One region of the Parvibaculum lavamentivorans DS-1 genome, then DNA from elsewhere that is predicted to be linked to it. Evidence: predicted binding sites of a transcription regulator. Region 1 holds the regulator's gene; the other holds the start of a gene.
What was found. The regulator HrcA, encoded in region 1, represses chaperone genes, less so after heat shock. The targets are predictions, from matches to a motif close to GTTAGCACTCNCNNNNNGNGAGTGCTAAC.
Positions count from the first base shown of each region.

Region 2: the regulator HrcA is predicted to act here: its motif matches at 4,487-4,515, upstream of groES (co-chaperone GroES).

Region 1 covers NC_009719.1:3,823,268-3,833,717, forward strand. The annotation lists gene dnaK (molecular chaperone DnaK) at 1-371, opposite strand, end outside; gene PLAV_RS18135 (SEL1-like repeat protein) at 686-1,237, opposite strand; gene PLAV_RS18140 (alpha-ketoglutarate-dependent dioxygenase AlkB) at 1,300-1,965, shown strand; gene PLAV_RS18145 (NnrU family protein) at 1,962-2,666, opposite strand; gene grpE (nucleotide exchange factor GrpE) at 2,745-3,386, opposite strand; gene hrcA (heat-inducible transcriptional repressor HrcA) at 3,477-4,541, opposite strand; gene rph (ribonuclease PH) at 4,715-5,431, shown strand; gene rdgB (RdgB/HAM1 family non-canonical purine NTP pyrophosphatase) at 5,422-6,033, shown strand; gene hemW (radical SAM family heme chaperone HemW) at 6,014-7,171, shown strand; gene maiA (maleylacetoacetate isomerase) at 7,168-7,821, opposite strand; gene PLAV_RS18180 (penicillin-binding protein activator) at 7,822-9,099, opposite strand; gene rsmI (16S rRNA (cytidine(1402)-2'-O)-methyltransferase) at 9,221-10,096, shown strand; gene PLAV_RS18190 (YraN family protein) at 10,093-10,450, shown strand, end outside.
Region 2 covers NC_009719.1:673,430-683,879, forward strand. The annotation lists gene PLAV_RS03100 (serine hydroxymethyltransferase) at 1-822, opposite strand, end outside; ZMP/ZTP riboswitch at 874-961, opposite strand; gene PLAV_RS03105 (acyl-CoA dehydrogenase family protein) at 1,020-2,201, opposite strand; gene groL (chaperonin GroEL) at 2,364-4,016, opposite strand; gene groES (co-chaperone GroES) at 4,109-4,426, opposite strand; gene PLAV_RS03120 (TetR/AcrR family transcriptional regulator) at 4,599-5,207, opposite strand; gene PLAV_RS03125 (hypothetical protein) at 5,213-5,449, opposite strand; gene PLAV_RS03130 (DSD1 family PLP-dependent enzyme) at 5,606-6,751, shown strand; gene PLAV_RS03135 (Gfo/Idh/MocA family protein) at 7,039-8,211, opposite strand; gene PLAV_RS03140 (6-phosphofructokinase) at 8,405-9,559, shown strand; gene PLAV_RS03145 (GNAT family N-acetyltransferase) at 9,772-10,215, opposite strand; gene PLAV_RS03150 (phosphotransferase family protein) at 10,245-10,450, opposite strand, start outside.

The DNA.
Region 1 (10,450 bases):
TTCATCTTCTGCAGGATGAAGGCTGAAATCTGCGACGGCGAATATTTCTCGCCATGCGCTTCCACCCAGGCGTCGCCATTCGGCGCCTTGACGATGTCGTAGGGCACCATGCCCTTGTCCTTCTGGGTGGTGGGGTCGTCATAGGAGCGGCCGATAAGGCGCTTGATCGCGAAGAGCGTATTGGTCGGGTTGGTGACGGCCTGCCGTTTGGCGGATTGGCCGACAAGACGTTCGCCATCCTGCGTGAAGGCCACCATCGACGGGGTGGTGCGCATGCCTTCGGAATTCTCGATGACTTTGGCGCTCGATCCTTCCATCACCGCGACACACGAATTCGTCGTGCCGAGGTCGATACCGATTACTTTAGCCATAGCGTGTTGGTCCTCTTTCACTTGCGGCGGGCCGGGCGGGCCTCATGGCACCCGCTGGCCGGGACGCGCCTTGCATGCGCGGGCCCGGTCGCACCGGCCCCCAGAAGGGGTCCTTGCCGGAAGACATCTCCCGGTTCGGGGGTTGAAACGTTGCGCTGTATATAGGTTTGGGTTTTACGGCCCGCAAGCGTTGATGCGGCAATATGGCCACATGGATAGCGACTTTTGGGACTCAGGGACCTGGCCTGAACGCCAAAGCCCCGGGTCCTCAAATGGAACCCGGGGCCTTGTGAAAGAACGATTGTCCGAAAAGGCTAGAGCTGGTTGTCGGGATAAACCGCGTTCCACTCGCAGGGCTGGGCCTGCCAGTTCTTCTGCCGCAGCGTCGCCTGGACGATCTCCGGCCCGGTCATGTCCTCGCGCAGGTCGGAAGCATCGTCGGCGGCATCCTCGACGCCCGCCGTCGCCGCGAGGTTGAGCCACATCAGCGCGAGGGGCTTGTTCTCGCGCTGCGTCGTCAGCATCGCGGCCGCCTTGGCCGGTGCGTTCATACCGCGCACCAGGTCGCCGGAATAGATCCGGCCCAGCTCATAAAAGGCCTTCGGCTCGTTCTGCCGTGCCGCCTTGCAATACCATTCGGTGGCTTTCTGGTTGTTGAGAACGCCCGCGCTGCCCGCGATCGTGCAGCAATGGGCATCGCCCATCTTGAGCTGCGCGTTGACATCGCCGGCCGCCGCCGCATCTTCATTGCCCATGATGACGGCATTGTCCTTGGCCCGCGAGGCGCCCTGTATCGCGGCTGCCGCGCAGCCGGACAGCATCGACAAGGCCAGCGCCGCTGCCGTAAACCCTATTATCTTGTTCATGATCGTCCCCCTTGTCCGGGGCGGCCGCGCCGCCCGGTCCCGGTTTCACTCCGGAAATTAATATGACACACATAATGCCAAAACACGAGAGCCCTCTTGCCTCCAAACCGGTGGAAACGGGGTTCGACGGCATCGGGCTCTATCCGGGCTTTTTCGGTGAGACGGCTCAGAGGGCGCTTGTCGAGAGATTGCAGGCAGGTTTCGGCGCGGCGCCGCCCTACCGTCCGCGCATGCCGCGCACCGGCCGCCCCTGGTCGATCCTTCAGACGAATTTCGGCCAGCTCGGATGGGTCTCGCGCCCCGGCGGCTATGCCTATTCGCCGGTTAATGACGTTAGTAAAGCCCCTTGGCCGGCCATACCGGCGGCCCTACTCGCCCTTTGGGATGATTTGGCCGCCTATCCGGCGCCTCCGGAATGCTGCCTGGTCAATCTCTATGACGCCCCGAAGTCGCGCATGGGCCTTCATCGGGACGAGGACGAGGAGGCGCTCGATGCCCCTGTCCTGTCCCTATCGCTCGGCGACACCTGCATTTTCCGGGTCGGCGGATTCGCCCGTGGTGATAAATCGAAAAGCTTCAGACTCGCGAGCGGCGACGTGCTCGTGCTCGGCGGCGCCTCCCGGCTGCGCTATCACGGCGTGGACCGGGTGATTTCCGGCTCCTCCCGCCTCATCCCTGGCGGCGGCAGGATCAACCTGACATTGCGCCGGGTGACCAGACCCGCCTAGTAGGGATGGAACCCCGGCACCGGCGACACGCCGAAAAGCCAGAGATGCGCGTAAAACAAGGCGCCGAACACGATGAGTGCGGCGAGGATTCGCCACCAGCCAAGCTCGCCAAGCTTCAATTGATTGCGCCCGGCAAAGATCGCGGCAAAAGGCAGGTTCGACGTCCTGGCCGCGAAGGCGGTCCAGCTTTCGCCCATCCGCTTCCGTTTCTTGTCGTCGATGGAAAAGGTGCCGAGTATGGCCAGCAGCGCGAAGGTGCCGAAGAAGATGATCGACGCCTTGTCGCCATTAACGAGAATGTGCCAGAGCGCCCAGATCGCCGCGCCCCAGAGAAAGGGATGCCGGGTGATGCGGAGCATGCCTTTGACGGTATCGGGCTTGTCGGCCAGCGCGTCCGCCCCCACCGCCGTCGGGTTCGGCGTGGTGATGCCGACGACCACGAAAAAAGTGGCGACGAGAATGACCAGCGGCGAGAGATGCAGCGCCCAGAGCGGCGGCACCCAGTAGAGATGATTGGGCCCCGCCACCGCTTCATTGAAACTGTAGGCAAGCCAGGAGATGCCGGCGATGGAGGCGAGCGAGAAGAGAGCGAGCCAGGCCCGCTCCCCGATCGTCGCCACGATCCGGCCTCGCGCGCCCGAACCGGCGATGACGAGGTGAATGCCGAGAAAAAAAGCCGCCGCGGCCCATAACTGAAGCATGACCGTTCTCCTCCCTGTCCTCTATAACGGTGTTATAAGAGATGGGAAGGGAGGGGACAAGCGCAAGGCCGAATTTTCTCAGGCGATCGTATCCACCTTGCCGCCCTTTGCCGCGCCGTCATCGGCCTTGGCCACGCCCACCCTAGCCGCCCGCAGCAGCCGGTCGCCGATCATGTAACCGGCGCCGAGCACATGCACGACCGTCCCGGCGGGCTGATCGGTGCCCGGCACCTCGAACATCGCCTCATGCAGATTGGGGTCGAACCGCTCGCCCGGCTGCGGCGTGATCTCGCGGATGCCATGGCGCTCGAAAATCGTCACGAGCTGCCTGTCGGTCATCTCCACGCCTTCGATCATTGCCTTCACGCTCTCGGCCGCTTCCGCCCGCTCGTCTTCTTTCAGCGTGGCGATGGCGCGCCGCAGATTGTCGGACACTTCCAGCATATCGCGGGCGAAATTGGCCGCCGCATATCGCTGTGCATCCTGCTTCTCGCGTTCGGCGCGCTTGCGGTTATTTTCCATATCTGCCGCCGCGCGCAGAAGCCGGTTGCGCAGATCGCTGATCTCGGCCTCCAACGCCGCCACATCGGGCCCGGCCGCCGCCGCATCCTCCGCCTCGCCTTGCGCCGCAGGTTCGCTCGCAAGCGTTTCCGCCAGTTTTTCTTCGCGCTTCTGGAGGGATTCGGAGGTTTCAGCCTCTGGTTTCTTCTCGTCGCTCATCGTCTGTCCAGTTTTTGGGAAAACTCGGCTCTTGGCGTGTGGATGTGCGCGTCAGCGCCGCGCATGTCAACCCGCCCGCGCCGTCATGCCTCAGTTGATAAGCCGTCCCACCAGCTTTGCCGTGTAATCGACCATCGGGATCACGCGGGCATAATTGAGCCGTGTCGGGCCGATCACGCCGAGCACGCCGACCACGCGCTGCTGCGTGTCCATATAGGGGCTCACGATCAGCGAGGAGCCCGATAGTGAGAATAGCTTGTTCTCCGAGCCGATGAAAATGCGGACCCCGTCCGCCGCCTCAGCCAGCCCGAGCAGCTGCACGAGATCGCGCTTGTTCTCGAGTTCGTCGAACAGAAGCCGGATGCGTTCGAGGTCTTCGACCGCATGCACATCCTCCAGAAGCCGCGAGCGTCCCCGCACGATCAGCGACTTGCCCAGCGGATCATTGTTGGCGGCCGCCGAATTGGAACCCGACCAGGTGGCCAGCCCCGCTTCGATCACCTTGGCTGTGAGCTCGTTCAGCTCCGCCTTCTGCGTTTCCAGTTCGCGCGCCAGATGGGCCTTCGCCTCGTCCAGCGTCCGCCCGCGCAATTGCGCGTTGAGATAATTGGTCGCCTCGGCCAGCGCCGAAGGCGTCAGGCCCTTGGGGATTTCAATCACGCGATTTTCGACCGCGCCGCCTTCCGTCACGATCACCACGAGCGCCCGCTCCGCGTCGATCGGCACGAATTCGACGTGTTTGAGCGCCGCGTCATAGGTCGGCGCGACCACGAAACCAGCGCCATGGCTGAGGCCGGAGAGGAGTTTCGAGGCCTCGTCCAGCACATCCTCGATGCTCTTGTGGGAGCCCGAAACCTGCCGCTCGATCGCAATGCGCTCATCATCCGTGAGATCGCCGATTTCGAGCAACCCGTCCACGAACATGCGAAGGCCTGCCTCGGTCGGCATCCGGCCGGCGCTGGTATGCGGTGCGAAAATAAGCCCGAGCCCCTCCAGATCCGACATGACGTTGCGGATCGAGGCGGCGGAGAGCGACAATGGCAATTGCCGGGACAGGAACCGCGAGCCCACCGGCTCCCCCGTCTCCAGATAGGTTTCGACCACGCGCCGCAGGATCTCGCGCGAACGCTCGTTGAGATCCATTACGCCAACCATGCTCGCAACCCGCCTCCGCTTAAGCCTCTGAAACTCGGAAACAATTTAGTGCGCTTTGACCCGGCATCAAAGCCTTTCGAAGAAAATCGCGCCGCTTTACGCAGGCGCCCGCCCAAGGTAGTAAGGCGGCAATCGGAAAAGATCATCTTCAGAAGACAGAACTGGAACCTCTTATGCGCCCTTCCGGACGCCAGCCGCAGGAAATGCGGACCGTCAGCTTCGAGCCCGGCGTTGCCAAACATGCCGAAGGCTCCTGCCTCGTCCGCTTCGGCGACACCCATGTGCTGTGCACCGCCAGCCTTGAAGAGCGTGTCCCGCCCTTCCTGAAGGGCGGCGGCCAGGGCTGGGTCACGGCGGAATACGGCATGCTGCCGCGCTCCACCCATGAGCGCATGCGCCGCGAGGCCGCGCAAGGCAAGCAATCCGGCCGCACCCAGGAAATCCAGCGTCTCGTCGGCCGCTCGCTGCGCTCGGTGGTCGATCTGAAGGCGCTTGGCGAACGCCAGATCAGCGTCGATTGCGACGTCCTTCAGGCCGATGGCGGCACGCGCACCGCCTCGATCACCGGCGCCTGGGTCGCGCTTCATCAATGTATCGAATGGATGCGCGCCCGCTCGATGATTTCGGCGCCTGTCCTGAAGGATCATGTCGCGGCAATTTCCTGTGGCATCTACCAAGGCGTTCCCGTGGTCGATCTCGACTATGCGGAGGATTCGACCGCCGACACCGACGCGAATTTCGTCATCACCGGCAAGGGCGGCATCTGCGAGATCCAGGGCACGGCCGAAGGCGAACCCTTCAGCGACGAGGAGTTCCTGTCGCTGCTGGCGCTGGCGAAAACCTCCATCGCAGATCTCGTGCGGCGCCAGAAGGAAGCGGTATCGGCATGACCAGGCGTTTTGAAGGCGGCAAGCTCGTCGTTGCGAGCCACAATCCCGGCAAGGTCCGCGAGATTGCCGATCTTCTTGCGTCACTCAATGTCGAGATCCTCTCCGCCGCCGATCTCGGCCTTGCCGAACCGGACGAAACCGGTGAGACCTTCCGCGAGAATGCGGAACTGAAGGCGCTCGCCGCCGCGAAGACGGCGCAGCTTCCGGCTCTCTCCGATGACAGCGGCCTCTGCGTCGAGGCGCTCGGCGGCGCCCCCGGCATTTTCTCCGCGCGCTGGGCAGGACCGACGAAAGACTTCGCCTTCGCGATGGAAAAGCTCCGCCGCGGCATGCTTGAAACCGGCCCGGTCGACACATCCGCTTATTTCATCTGCGGCCTCGCGCTCGCATGGCCCGACGGCCATGTCGAATATTTCGAGGGCAGGGTGGATGGCGACCTCGTCTGGCCGCCGCGCGGCGAGAAGGGCTTCGGCTACGATCCCGTTTTCGTGCCGCATGGCTACGAAACAACTTTTGGCGAAATGGAACCGCAGGCGAAGCATGACATCTCGCACCGCGCCCACGCCTTCCGGCAACTTGTCGATGCCTGCTTCCGGAGCTGATGAACCGGGTTTCGGCGTCTATGTTCACTGGCCCTTCTGCCAGTCGAAATGTCCCTACTGCGATTTCAACAGCCATGTCGTCGCCAATGTCGATCAGGCGCGCTGGGCAAAGGCGCTGACGCGCGAACTTCAATATATGCGTGGCCTCACCGGCCCCCGCAGCGTCCGCTCGATCTTCTTCGGCGGCGGTACGCCGTCGCTGACGGAGCCGGCAACCGTCGAGGCGGTGCTGACGCAGATCGCCGCGCTCTGGACGGTGGAGCAGGGCGCCGAGATCACGCTCGAGGCAAACCCCACCAGCGTCGAGGCCGCGCGCTTTCGTGGCTATCGCAAGGCGGGCGTCAACCGTCTCTCGCTCGGCGTCCAGTCGCTTGATGACAGGGAGCTGAAATTTCTCGGCCGTCTCCACACGGCGGATGAAGCACTCCGCGCCATCGCACTTGCCCGCGAAACCTTCCCGCGCCTTTCCTTCGACCTCATCTATGCGCGCCCCGGCCAGACGAAGGAAAAATGGACGGCGGAACTTCGCGCCGCACTCGCTCATGCGGTGGACCATCTCTCGCTCTATCAACTCACCATCGAGGAAGAGACAGCCTTCGCGCGCCTCTACGAGAAAGGCGCCTTCAAACTGCCCGGCGAAGACGAGGCCGCCGAACTTTACGCCCTCACAGGCGAAATCGCGGCCGAAGCCGGATTATCCGCCTACGAAGTATCGAACTATGCCCGGCCCGGTGCCGAAGCCCGCCACAATCTCGTCTATTGGCGCTATGGCGACTATGCCGGTGTCGGGCCCGGCGCGCATGGCCGCATCTCGACGGAAGGAAAGCGCCTCGCCACGCGCACGCTTCGCATGCCCGGCGCATGGATCGAAAATGTCGAACGCGATGGACACGGCCTCGAAGCATCGGAGGAAATACCCGGCGCGGCGCAAGGCGACGAAATGATGCTGATGGGCCTGAGGCTGGAGGAAGGTGTATCGCTTGCGCGCTACGCCGCGCTCGCCGGGAAGGAAATTGCCGCCCCCCGCATCGGCAACCTGATCGCCGATGGCTTGTTGATGAGAAATGGCGACATCATCCGCACGACGCCGCAAGGCCGCCTCGTGCTCGACGCGCTGCTGGCGCGGCTTCTCGCCTAGAGGCCCTCGACATAATCCGGCTGCGCATCGGGTGCCGCCGCCTTGAAGGCGGGCAGGCTCCCGCAATGCGCGACGATCCGGTTGATCCGCGGATAGGGCTCAAGGTCGACCTTGAAGCGCACATAGTTCAGATGTTGCGGCACGAGAAAAATATCGGCGATGGTCGGCTTGTCGCCGAAGCAGAACGGCGTCTCCGGCCGCGATGCCAGGGTCTTTTCCAGCGCCGTGAAGCCGATTGTCCCCCAATGCGCATACCATTGCTGGCGCTTCGCGTCGTCGAGCCCCATCTCGCCGCCGAGATAGCGGTGTACGCCTGAATTGTTGAGCGCATGCATCTCCGCTGCGATGGCGGCAGCGAAGGCGCGCGCCTGCGCTCGCGTCAGTAGATCGGCCGGCATGATCGAGGGTTCGGGAAAGACCTCTTCCAGATATTCGATGATCGCGAGCGACTGCGTGAGTATCCGCGCGTCATGTTCGAGCGTGGGTACGAGACCCTGAGGATTGAGTTTCAGATAGGCGTCCGACTTCTGCTCGCCTGCGGGCCCGATATTCACCGAGACATATTCGTAGTCGAGCCCCTTGAGTGCGAGCGCGATCCGGACGCGGTGACCGGCCGAATTGCGAAAGAAATTATGTAGCCGGAGCGTCATCTAGAAAACCGGCGGCCGGAAGCTTGTCGGCGCCGGATCGATAACCACGGCACCCGTCGGCCGCATCTCGAGAACCGCAAGGCCGCGTTCCGTTCGTCCATCCGGCATGAAACGGAAAATCCCGTCGACGCCCGCGAAGCCGTCCGGATTGGTCAGCGCCTCCGGCGTGAAGCGGCTCTCTTCCGGCAGTGTCGAAAGCGCAATCGCGAGGCTCACCCCGTCATAGCCGAGGCTTGCGATGCGCGGCGGCGTCCCGCCATAGGCGCGGCGATAGCGCGTCAAAAACTGGTCATGGCCTTCCGGCGGCGGCGCGGGAAACCACGCACCGGCAAGCGGCGGCTCGCGGGCAAGCGAAGGGTCGTCCCAGAGCCCCGTGCCGAGAAATTTCACGTCGCGCGGATCGACATCGTAATAGGGAAGCAGCGGTGCCATGGATTTAAGCTGCGCGCCGCCCTCGGGCAGAAATACGGCCTGATAGTTCCCGCCGCCATAGGCGCCGGCAATCCGTTGCGCCGGCTCATACATGCCTTCCGGGCTCGCCGGATAGCTCGTGCTGGCGACGACCGTCCCCGCCCGCGCTGATACCGCGCGCTGAAAGGCGTCGCGCACCCGCTCGCCATAAGCGCCATAGGGATAGAGTGCCGCAAAACGCGTGATGCCCTGCAGCGTTGTATAATCCACGATCCGGTCGACATCCTGATCGAGCGGGAACGACAGCAGATGAACGCCATTGCCGCCGACCGAACTGTCGGAAGAGAACGCCACCACGGGCACTCTCACATCCCGGGCAAGCCGCGCTACCGCCGTCACTTCCTCGGCAAAGAGCGGCCCGAGTATGAGGTCCGCGCCGGCATCGAGCGCCTCCCGCGCCACGCGCTGTGCGCCGGCCGCCGTGCCGCCTGTAGCCTTCGGCATCAGCAATATGTTCGTCGCGTCGAACTCGAACAGTGCGAGTTGCGCGGCATTGTAGAGCGCGTTCGAAAGCGTCCGCACATCCTCGCGCGACGAATTGAACGGCAGCAGCAGGGCGACGCGCACCGGCCTCTCCCCGGCCATGTGGGCGGGCGTGTAGAACCTCGCAGGATCGCGGGAAAATGCCGGCGGCTGCGTCTGGGGCGGCGGTGCCACCTCCACCTTTGGGGGCGGCGTCACGACCGGCGGCGGCGTTTGCTGTTGTCCTGTCGAACAAGCCGCGAGCGCCAGCGAAATGCCGAGCGCGAAGAGCGCCTTCACGCCTGTCATAAGGCCGGAGCGGGCAGGGCGGACAGACTTTGTCACCGGATTCTTCCTGAGCAAGCAGCGAAACGAAACGAAATCGGAGGGTACTGTCCGGCCGGGTGCAAGTAAACCGCCCGCAAAGCCGTTGCCAAAACCGCTTGCCGGGGCCAAGGTCGCGCGCATGGAGAAAGAAGACGACAAGCGGCAAAAGCTCGCCCCGCGCCTCGCATCCGGCCTTTATGTCACCGCCACGCCCATCGGCAATGCAGGCGACATCAGCCTCCGCGCGCTCGATGTTCTCGGCCGCGCCGATCTCGTTCTCTGTGAGGATACCCGCGTGACCGCGAAGCTCTTCGCCATCCACGGTATCAAGGTAAAGACCGCGCCCTATCACGATCACAACGCCGCCGAGATGCGGCCCCGCGTGCTGAGGCGCCTCGAAGCGGGCGAGGCCGTCGCCCTGGTTTCCGATGCCGGCACGCCGCTCGTCTCCGATCCGGGCCTGAAGCTCGTGCAGGAGGCGGTGGCGGGCGGCCATGCCGTCACGGCGCTGCCCGGCGCTTCCTCCGTGCTGGCGGCCCTGACGTTGGCAGGCCTCCCAACCGACCGGTTTTTCTTTGCCGGCTTCCTGCCGGTGAAGCAGGAAGCGCGCCGAAAGGAACTGGCGGAACTCGCCGCCATCCCCTCCACCCTCGTCTTTCTGGAAAGCGCGAACCGCCTCGCCGCTTCCCTCGGCGACATGGCGGCGACGCTCGGCAATCGCGAAGCCGCTGTCGCCCGCGAACTGACGAAGCGCTTCGAGGAAGTGCGGCGCGGCTCCCTTGGCGAGCTTGCCGCGCATTATGAAGAGGCCGGCGCGCCGAAAGGTGAGGTCGTCGTCGTCGTCGGTCCGCCCGAAAAGCGCGCCGCGCTCTGCGCCCATGAGGTGGATGCAATGCTCGAAAACGCGCTCGCTCGCACCTCCCTCAAGGATGCCGTCGCCGAGATCGTTGCGATGACCGGGCTGCCGCGCCGCGAAATCTACGCCCGCGCGCTTGAACTCTCGGGTGCGAAGTGAAGCCGGCCCGGTTCGCGCCGCGTGCCGCCCGCAAGGGAAATCCCGCCACGGGCCTCGCCGCCTATCGTCTCGGCCTTCGCGCCGAAACGCTTGCCGTCCTTCTCCTTCGCCTCAAGGGATACCGCGTCGTCGCGCGCCGCCTGAAAACGCCGGCCGGTGAAATCGACCTGGTGGTCCGGCGCGGCCGTGCGCTTGCCGTGGTCGAGGTCAAGGCGCGCGGGGAGGGCGACGCGGCGGCGGAGGCGCTCCTCCCTCGCCAGCAGCGGCGGCTGGAGCGCGCCGCGGCGCATCTCCTTGGCCGTTATCCGCATTTCGCCGATCTCGATCTTCGTTTCGACGTCGTGCTCATTGTGC
Region 2 (10,450 bases), 760 kb from region 1:
GGCGGCTGCCGCGACCTGATTCATATGCGGACCGCCCTGAAGGCCGGGGAACACGGAAGCGTCGATCTTCCTCGCGAACTCAGCCTTGCAGAGAATGAGCCCGCCGCGCGGGCCGCGCAGCGACTTGTGCGTCGTCGTCGTCATCACGTCGAAGCCCGCATCCAGCGGGTTGCGCATGACGTTGGCCGCGATGAGCCCGCCGATATGGGAAACATCCGCCATGGTGAGCGCGCCCACTTCGTCGGCAACGCGTTTGAAATCCGCGTAGTCGTAGTCGCGCGGGTAAGAAGAGTAGCCACAGACGACGAGCCTCGGCTTCGTCTCCCGTGCGACGGCACGGAGGTGGTCGAAGTCGATGGCGCCGTTCGTGGGGTCCGTCTTGTAGCGCACGAAATTGAAGAGGCGGCCCATATGGCTGACCGGCGCGCCATGCGTGAGATGACCGCCATGGCTGAGATCCATCGCAAGGATCGTATCGCCGGGCTCGAGCAGGCCGAGATAGACTGCCTGGTTCATCGGCGAGCCGGACAGCGGCTGCACATTCGCGTGCTCCGCGCGGAAGAGAGCCTTGGCCCTGTCGCGGGCCAGCGTTTCGATACGGTCTGTATAGTCCTGTCCGCCGTAATAGCGCCGCCCGGGATAGCCTTCCGAATATTTATTGGTGAAGGCGGAGCCGAGCAGCGTCAGCACTTCGGGGAAGGCGTAGTTTTCCGACGGGATGAGTTCGAGGCCCGCGCGTTGCCGCGCTTCCTCGCCCTTGAGCGCGAGAAAGATTTCATTGTCGGATTGGGCGAGCCGGGCTCGTTCCTGTGAGGTCGTCATGGGGCGGTCTCCTTCGATGCCTGAAAACAAAAACGCCCGGCCAGCATTTAGAAGTGCTGCCCAGGCGATCGGCTCGAAAGACCAGTCTCCGCGCTCCCCGATGGTGACCCATCTGATTTCGCCAGTCGCGCGGAGGATATGTGCGACCGGAAGTGAAGGGAGTTAAGACCCGCGAGCGGCGGGAGTCAATTCCCTCGTCAAAGACCCAGTATCCGCTTGGCGATGATGTTCTTCTGGATTTCGTTGGAGCCGCCATAAATCGACTGCGCGCGGGCACCGAGATAGGCGGCGACGGCGGGCGCCGCGCCCGCGGGGAGCGCCGTGTTGCCGGTCCATGCGGGGGCGACGGAATCCGGGAAGGCCGGTTGCACATAGGGGCCGTAGGTCTCGGCGCCGAGCTCCGTGATGTCCTGTGCGAGTTCGGTCGCGATCACTTTCAGGATCGAGGATTCGTTGCCCGGCGCGCCGCCTTCCGCCACTGAGGAGAGCGTGCGGAGCACCGTTATTTCAAGCGTATCGAGCCGCGTTTCGAGTTCGCCGAGCTTGCGGATGAAGGCGGGGTCGGCCAGCAGTCCGCGTTCGCGCGCGGCTTCGCGAATGTTGCGGAGCTGCTTCCGCTTGCCCGCGACATGGGCATAGGAGGTGCGCTCATGGCCGAGCAGGTAGTTGGCATAGGTCCAGCCCTTGCCCTCTTCGCCGATGCGGTTTTCCTGCGGCACGCGCACATTTTCGAAGGTGACGCTGTTGAGCGAATGCTTGCCGTCGATGGTGATGATCGGCTGCACGGTGATGCCCGGCGTTGTCATGTCGATCAGCAGGAAGGTGATGCCTTCCTGCTTCTTCTCTTCCTGGCTGGTGCGCAGCAGGCAGAAAATCCAGTCGGCATGCTGAGCGAGGCTGGTCCAGATCTTGGTGCCGTTGACGATGTAGTCGTCGCCATCTACAACGGCGCTCGCCTGCAGCGAGGCCAGGTCGGAGCCGGAGCCGGGCTCCGAATAGCCCTGCGCCCAGAAGGTCGTGCTGTCGAGAATGCCGGGCAGCCAGCGCTTCTTCTGTTCGTCCGTGCCGAATGTGTAGATGACGGGACCGACATAGAGGAGGCCCATCGGCACGACATTGAGCGCGCCCGCGCGCTCAAGCTCCTCGTCGAAGATGTATTTCTCGTTCGCGCTCCAGCCCGTGCCGCCTGCCGATTTCGGCCAGTTGACGGCAAGCCAGCCACGCGCAGCAAAGGCTCGCTCCGATTTCTGGTAGTCGGCCTTGGTCGGTGAAGCGCCGCTCGCCATCTTCTCCACGATCTCGCGCGGATACTCGTGCTCGAAAAAGTCCCGCACCTTCATGCGAAACTCTTCGTCCTTTGCGGAGAATGAGAAATCCATGGCCTTCCTCCCGAATTTTGATTGGGGTGAGTGTAGCCGGTTGCCGATACGGCGTCAGTGGCGGGAAGGCAGGTGCCGCGACGTCACCTCTCGAAAAAGTGACAAAAGAAAAGGGCCGGTGTTTCCACCGGCCCTTCGCATTTTGGAGTGAGGAAGCTGGACTTAGAAGTCCATGCCGCCCATGCCACCCATTCCGCCCATGCCGCCAGGCATGCCGGCAGCGGCGCCGTTGTCCTTCTTCGGAGCGTCGGCGATCATGGCTTCCGTCGTGATGAGGAGGCCGGCGATCGAGGCTGCGTCCTGAAGCGCCGTGCGCACGACCTTGGTCGGGTCGATGATGCCGGCGGCGACGAGGTCGCAATACTCTTCCTTCTGCGCGTCGAAGCCGAAATTGGCCTGCTTCGACTCGAGGACCTTCTGCACGACGATCGAACCTTCGACGCCGGCATTCTCGACGATCTGACGGATCGGCGCTTCGAGGGCCCTGCGGATGATGTTGATACCCGCCTGGATGTCGCGATTGTCCTCGACGAGCTTGCCGACGGCCTTGCTCGCCATGAGAAGGGCCGTGCCGCCACCGGGGACGATGCCTTCTTCAACCGCGGCGCGGGTCGCATTGAGCGCGTCGTCGACACGGTCCTTGCGTTCCTTCACTTCGGCTTCGGTCGCACCGCCGACCTTGATCACCGCAACGCCACCGGCGAGCTTCGCCAGACGTTCCTGCAGCTTTTCCTTGTCGTAGTCGGACGTCGTGTCCTCGATCTGCCGCTTGATCTGGGCAACGCGAGCTTCGATGTCCTTCTTCTTGCCGGCGCCGTCGACGATCGTGGTGTCGTCCTTCGTGATCGAAACGCGCTTGGCCTTGCCGAGCATGTCGAGCGTCACGGACTCAAGCTTGATGCCGAGGTCTTCGGAGATGACCTGGCCGCCCGAGAGAACGGCGAGATCTTCGAGCATCGCCTTGCGGCGATCGCCGAAGCCCGGCGCCTTCACGGCAGCGACCTTGAGGCCGCCGCGCAGCTTGTTGACCACGAGCGTGGCAAGCGCCTCGCCTTCGATGTCTTCCGCGATGATGAGCAGCGGACGGCCCGACTGCACAACGGCTTCGAGCACCGGCAGCATCGGCTGCAGGCTGGTCAGCTTCTTCTCGTGGAGAAGGATGAGCGGCTCGTCGAGCTCGACCACCATCTTGTCGGCATTGGTGATGAAGTAGGGCGAGAGATAGCCACGGTCGAACTGCATGCCTTCGACGACATCGAGTTCGGTGTCGAGGGACTTGGCTTCCTCGACCGTGATGACGCCTTCATTGCCGACCCGGCTCATCGCCTGGGCGATCATGGCGCCGATTTCGCTTTCGCCATTGGCCGAGATCGTGCCGACCTGGGCGACTTCGTCGTTCGACTTCACCTTCTTCGAACGCTTCGTGATGTCTTCGACGGCGGTGCGGACGGCAATCTCGATGCCGCGCTTCAGGTCCATCGGGTTCATGCCGGCGGCAACCGACTTCGCGCCTTCGCGAACGATCGCCTGCGTCAGAACCGTCGCCGTCGTGGTGCCGTCGCCGGCGGTGTCGTTGGTCTTGGAAGCGACTTCCTTGACCATCTGGGCGCCCATGTTCTCGAACTTGTCTTCAAGCTCGATTTCCTTGGCGACCGTCACGCCGTCTTTCGTGGTGCGCGGCGAACCGAACGACTTTTCGATGACCACATTGCGGCCCTTCGGACCGAGCGTCACCTTTACCGCATCGGCGAGAATGTCGACGCCGCGAAGCATCTTCTCGCGGGCTGTGCGGCCGAATTTGACTTCCTTAGCCATGTTTTTCTGATCCTTCTGAATTCATGAAACGGAACGAACGGCCGCCGGGGCAATAAAAAAGCCCGCGGCCGGGTATCCGGTTGCGAGCCTTGTCAGGCAGCGGCCTTCTTCTTGCTGGCAGCGCCTTCGAGCACACCCATGATGTCGCTCTCCTTCATGATCAGCAGCTCTTCGCCGTCGATCTTGACTTCGGTGCCCGACCATTTGCCGAAGATCACCCGGTCGCCGACCTTGACGTCGAGCGCGACGAGCTTGCCGTCATCGCCACGGGCGCCGGGGCCCACCGCGACGACTTCGCCCTGCGAGGGCTTTTCCTGCGCCGAGTCCGGAATGATGATGCCGCCGGCGGTCTTGGATTCTTCCTCGACCCGGCGCACTACGACGCGGTCATGCAGAGGACGGAATTTCATCTCTGGCTTCTCCTGTGTCCCAACCGCTAAGTTGCGGATATTTCTGGATTTTTTGAGCCTGTTAGCACTCACTCAATATGAGTGCCAAAGCACTGGGCAGAGATAGGAGCTGTCCGCCACGCTGTCAAGCGGGGAGGCGCCGTATTTCACGAATTTGTAGCGAGGATTCGCCTCAGGCGCGCAGGCCGCGCAGGGTCAGCTTGATGATGGCGGCGAGCTGGCGGCGGAAGGTTTCCTCGTCCGGTGCCTTTTCGGCGCCGCAGGCGGCGGCGATGAGGGTTTCGGCGGCGGCTTCCTGGGTGAGGCCGCTGGCCTTGGGATCGAGCTCGCCGCGCTGGGTGCCTTCGCGGACAAGCTGGAGGACGGCGTTCTGGAACTGAACGTGAACGTCGCCGAAAACATTTTCCTTCAGGCGGCTGCCGCTGTCGACGAGCTCCGCCGCATGCGGGCTCGAAAGAATCCAGCGATAGACGAAACCGAGCTTCGCCTCCATCAGCGCGGCAAGCTTCCGCTCGAGCGGCAGGTCGAGCGCTTCCGCCGCCGTGACGCCTTCCGCGACCTGTTCGGCCAGCGTCCGGCAGATCGCTTCGAAGAGTTCGTCCTTGCTTTTGAAGTAGAGGTAAAGCGTGCCCTTGGCGACGGCGGCGGCGCGCGCGATGTCTTCCATCGAAGTGCGGCGGTAACCATAGTGACGGAACAGATCGAGCGCGGAGGAGATGATCACCTCCCGCTTGTCCGCCAATCCTGCCGTCTTCTGCGCGGCGCCGCTCTGTCCCGACATTTGTCCTAGCGTCTGATGGTGAAGGCGCAGGGCCGTCCTGCCGCGATCACGATGGTCCGTCTCGATCCACCGCAATCGTAATAGCAATATTTGCGCGCGCCAGCCCTCGTTTCGCCGCTGAGCGAACAGGTCGCGCCCGACGCATACTGGTCGTGAGCGGGCATTTTGCTCATCGCCGCCTCGGGTTCCGCCGCCGTCAGCGCGGCAAGGAGCATCAAACCGGAAAGCGTCGTTGTCGCCATTTCATCCCCCAACAATAGACAGTATAAATGCCAAAATTATACGGTCTCTCCTCCCGAATCCATCGCTTTCATGAACCAAAACGAAGACGCGATGCGTTGTTGTGCATCGCGCGGGCCGCTGTAGGATGCGTGCCGCGCGGCAGCAAAGGGGAAGTCATGACAAGCGAAGCATTGCAGGCGGCGAAGGCCATGATCGGAAAGAAGGGCTCGCGCGCCGCGATCCCGACACCGGCGCTTGTGCTCGATCTCGACGCCTTCGAGCGCAACGTCGCGCGGATGGCGGAGCACTGCAAGGTAAGCAACCTTTCGATCCGCCCCCATGCGAAGACGCATAAATGCGTGACCATCGCCAAGGCCCAGATCGCGGCCGGCGCCGTCGGCCAGTGCTGCGCCAAGCTCGGCGAGGCGGAGGCGATGGCGGCGGGCGGCATCGAGAGCATTCTCATAACCTCGCCCGTCGTGACGGTGCAGGGCATCGAGCGGCTGATGGCGCTGAACGAGAAAATGCCGGACCTGATGGTCGTGGTCGACAATCCGGTGAACGCGCGCGCATTGGCGGCAGCGGCGGCGGAAAAGAAACGTGTGCTGAAGGTTCTGGTGGACCTCGATGTTGGCCTCCACCGCACAGGCATCCGCCCCGGCGAGGACGCGCTGGCGCTGGCGGAACTTCTCGACGCGGCGGAATTTCTCGAACTGCGCGGGCTGCAGGCCTATGCCGGACACCTGATGCATATTCACGACTTCGCCGAGCGTCGCGAGAAATCGCTTGCGGCGATGAAGGTGCTGGGCGATCAGCGCGACGCGCTGAAGGCCAAGGGCTTGCCCTGCGATATCGTGTCGGGGGGCGGCACCGGCAGCTACAATATCGACCCGGAAGCGAAGGTGCTGACCGAGCTGCAGGGCGGCTCCTATGTTTTCATGGACAAGCAGTATCACGACGTCGCGCTCGGCAATGGCGCGAGCTTTCCCTTCGAGACGTCGCTCTTCGTGCAGATGTCGGTCGTCTCCGCCAACACGAAAAATCTCGCGACGACGGATGCCGGTTTCAAATCCTTTTCGACCGATGCCGAGTCGCCGAAACTTCTTTCCGGCGCGCCGGAAGGAGCGGGCTATTTCTTCTTCGGCGACGAGCAAGGCGGCGTTCTTCTACCGGATGGCGCGTCGCTGCCGATCGGCAGTGTACTGACGGCCATGACGCCGCATTGCGACCCGACGGTGAATTTATACGACGCCTACCACGTCGTCCGGGGCGACACGCTGGTCGATATCTGGCCCATCGAGGCGCGCGGCAAGAGTGCCTGATGGGGTATCCGGATACCTCAAAATGGCCGACTGTCACCGAACTGTCATGAAACTGTCATGCGATGAGGAAGAGCGGTTTCCGGTACGTGGTTGAGCACCGAATTTCGCTCCTTCGTCGTCTCCGGGGAATGTGCGGGACGCCTCCGGTGCAACTTGTCCCCGGTCAGGTCGCGAATTCTTATCCCCGGGAGCCTTATCCCCGGATTGAGTCAGCGACCCCGCCCCATAAAATTCTTCGCGTGCCGCTCGAATTTTCTGACCCTCCCCCAAGGGGAGGGTGGGGAGACTTATCGGGCGTTTAACTCCTTCTCCAGCCTCTCCCACATCGGCCGGCAATCCACGACGCCGCCTTCGCGCATGGCGCGGTCGACGGCGATGACGGTGAGGCCGGCCACCATGGCGTCCTCGACCTGGACGGGGAAGGGTTTGCCGTCGAGGAGGTGGGCGGCGAGGTCGCGGCCCATTTGCTCGTCGGAGCCGTAATGGCCTTCGGCGCTGGCGCCGAATTCCTCCGTCTCCGGAGGATTGATACCGAGCGCGTCGCGGAAGGTGAGGCGGTTGGTCACGAGATCGGCTTCGAGCGCGCCGCCTGTCCCTGCGAAGTACCAGCGGCGCTGCGGCAGGCCGGCATGGGTGTTCGCGTGGAAGGTGAGGCGGACGTTGTTTTCATATTCGACAAGCGCGACCTGGTTGTCGGCGGTATCGGCGTCGGAGTGGAAGGTGTTGTTGCCGCCGTTCCAGCCCGCGCGCCATATCTCGTAGGCGGGTGTGCCGTCCGGGTAGCGGCGTTCGGCCAGGGCCTCGTTGGCGGGCGTGAAGATGTCGCGGCCGCCGAAGCTCGCGACGCGAGCGGGCAGCGCGCCGGCGAAGAGGCGGTAGAGATCGAAATCGTGGCAGCATTTGTCGAGCAGGAACGAACCGGCATGGGCTTCGTGGCGCCGCCAGTCGCGCATAAGGAAGGCGCCGTGCTCGGGATGGAGATGCTCGTTGCCTTCGAAGCTGACGAGGCGGCCGAGTTTCGAGGCGTGAAGATGACGCGTGACGGCGGCGACGAGCGGTGCGGAACGGAGGACGAGGCCGACAATGACGGAAGATTGCCCATGCTCTCGCAGGAGCCGGGCGAGCGCCCATGTTTCTTCCTCCGTGCGCACGACAGGTTTTTCGGTGAAAACGCGCAAGCCGCGCTCAAGCCCGGCGCGTATATGAGCGAGGTGGAGATGATTGGGCGAGCCGACCATGAGGAGGTCCGGCTTTGTATGAGCGAGCATCGCATCGACGCTCTCATAGGCCGTGCCTGCACCGATGCCCCGCTTCTCCAGCGTGGAGAGGCCCATGGGTGCGGGATCGGCATGGGCTACGATCTCGATATGGGGCGCGGCAGTGGCGAGATGGCGGATGACGGTGGCGATGCGCCGCCCGAGGCCAGCGACGGCGATAGTGTAACGCTCGCTTGTTTTCATGATCGGGATTTCTAGCTGTTAGTATGCGCGGACGGTAGCGCGGCGGAAAATTCGATGGAGTGTTCATCATATTGGAGGGACGTCCCCCTCCCCGAAAAATTCTTCGCTTCGCTCGAATTTGTCGACCCTCCCACGGGGGGAGGGTGGAGAATGAAGATGACCCTCGGGCCACTGACGTAAAGGAAACGGCGATATGCGACTTGGAATCCTGACCGGCGGCGGCGATGTGCCGGGGCTCAATCCCTGCATCAAGGCGGTGGTGCGGCGCGCGACTGAACTTGGCTGGGAAGTGCTCGGCTTCCGGCGCGGCTGGGCAGGGCCGATGAGCTACAATCCCGACGACCCGGAAGGGAGCGAGAAGCACCTGATGCGGCTCAACAACGATGCCGTCAGGACCATCGACCGCAAGGGCGGCACGATACTGCATACGACGCGCACCGACCCGCAATGGATGGTGGAGGAAAAGCTCCCCGATTTCCTGAAGGGAAAGTTCAAACCGAGCGAAAAGGGCACGGTCGACACGACGCCGCATATATTGCGCGTCTTTGAACATCTCGGCATCGATGTGATGGTGACGATCGGCGGCGACGGCACGCTGAACTATGCCGCGCAGCTCGACCGCGAAGGCATGAAGATCGTCTCGATCCCGAAGACGATGGACAATGATGTTTTCGGCACGGATTACTGCATCGGCTTTTCGACGGCGGTGACGCGCTCGGTCGATGCCATCAGCGCACTTCGCACATCGACGGGAAGCCATGAACGCATCGCCGTGGTGGAGCTTTTCGGACGGAACTCCGGCGAGACGGCGCTGATCTCAAGTTATCTCGCCGACGCCGACCGGGCGATCATAGCCGAAGTGCCGTTCAACGCGGAGAAGCTGGCCGCGCTGGTGGCGGCCGACCGGATGGAAAATCCGGCGCGCTACGCGATGGTGGTGATTTCGGAAGGCGCGATGATGGAAGGCGGCGAGGCGCAGACCTATGGTCAGGCGGATGAATATGGCCGCAAGCGCCTCGGCGGTATCGGCCATCTGCTCGGCGAGGAACTGACGCGGCTCACCGGCGTCGACACGATCACGCAGTCTCTCGCCTATCTCATGCGTGCGGGCGCGCCGGACGCGCTCGACCAGATGGTGGCGAAGGGCTTCGGCACGCTGGCGGTGCAGGAAATTGCGGCGGGACGCACCGGCTTCATGACGGCGGTGCGCGACGGCAATTACACGACGGTGCCGGCATCCACATGCGCCAGCGGCGGCAAGCGCGTCGACGTTGCGTCCTTCTACGATGCGGAGGCCTATCGCCCGCGCATTGCCGAGGTGAAGGGCAAGCCGATGTTTTTGTATTGAGGGCATCTCCCCACTGCCACCCTCCCCTTGGGGGAGGGTCAAACGGCTGCAAGCCGTTTGGGGCGGGGTCGCTGAAGTGCAGCGTGTGCTGACGATAGCGTGTTCGCCGGATGAGCGCGGCGCCCCCGCCCCGAAAAATTCTGCGCTGCGCTTGAATTTTGTCGACCCTCCCCCGAGGGGAGGGTGGGAAGAGAGGCGCCGGCCGCTCGTCCCTACCGCTTCAACTGCATCAGTTGGCGGGCATCGCCGTCGTCGCCGATGGTGACGAAGCCGAGGCGTTCGTAGAGGGAATGGGCGTCTGTCGTCGAGAGCATGATGCGGTGGACGGAGGCGAGGGCGGGGTCGTTGACCATTGTCTCGACGATCCACTTGCCGCGCCCGTCGCCGCGATGGACGGGCAGCACATAGACGTCGCTCATCCAGGCAAAGCGCGTGTAGTCCGTCACCATGCGGCCGAAACCGGCCTGCTCGCCATCCGGCGAATAGAGCCCATAGGCGCGTGAATTAACGATACTTGTCCAGAGATTCTCGGGCGAAACGTCGCGCGCCCAATAGGTGGCGCCGAGCATTTTCAGAATGGATTCGCGATCAAGCCGCGACTTGTCGGTATTGATTTCGAAACCGTGCCGGCTCCAGGACGAAACATCATCACTCATACGCACACTCACTCTCGGCGTTGTTCTTGTTATTCCGCTCCCGCGCGTTGGGCATAGACCCATGCCTCTTCTGCCAGCGGCCGCACATTGGCCGCCATCTGTTTGGCATGTTCGCTGGATGCTGTCCCGTCCCTTACCCGCCCCGCGATTCCCTGCAGGATACCGGCAAGCCGAAAGAAATTATATGAAAAATAAAAATCAAGATTCTCAATACCATTGGGCCTGTTGGTCCGTT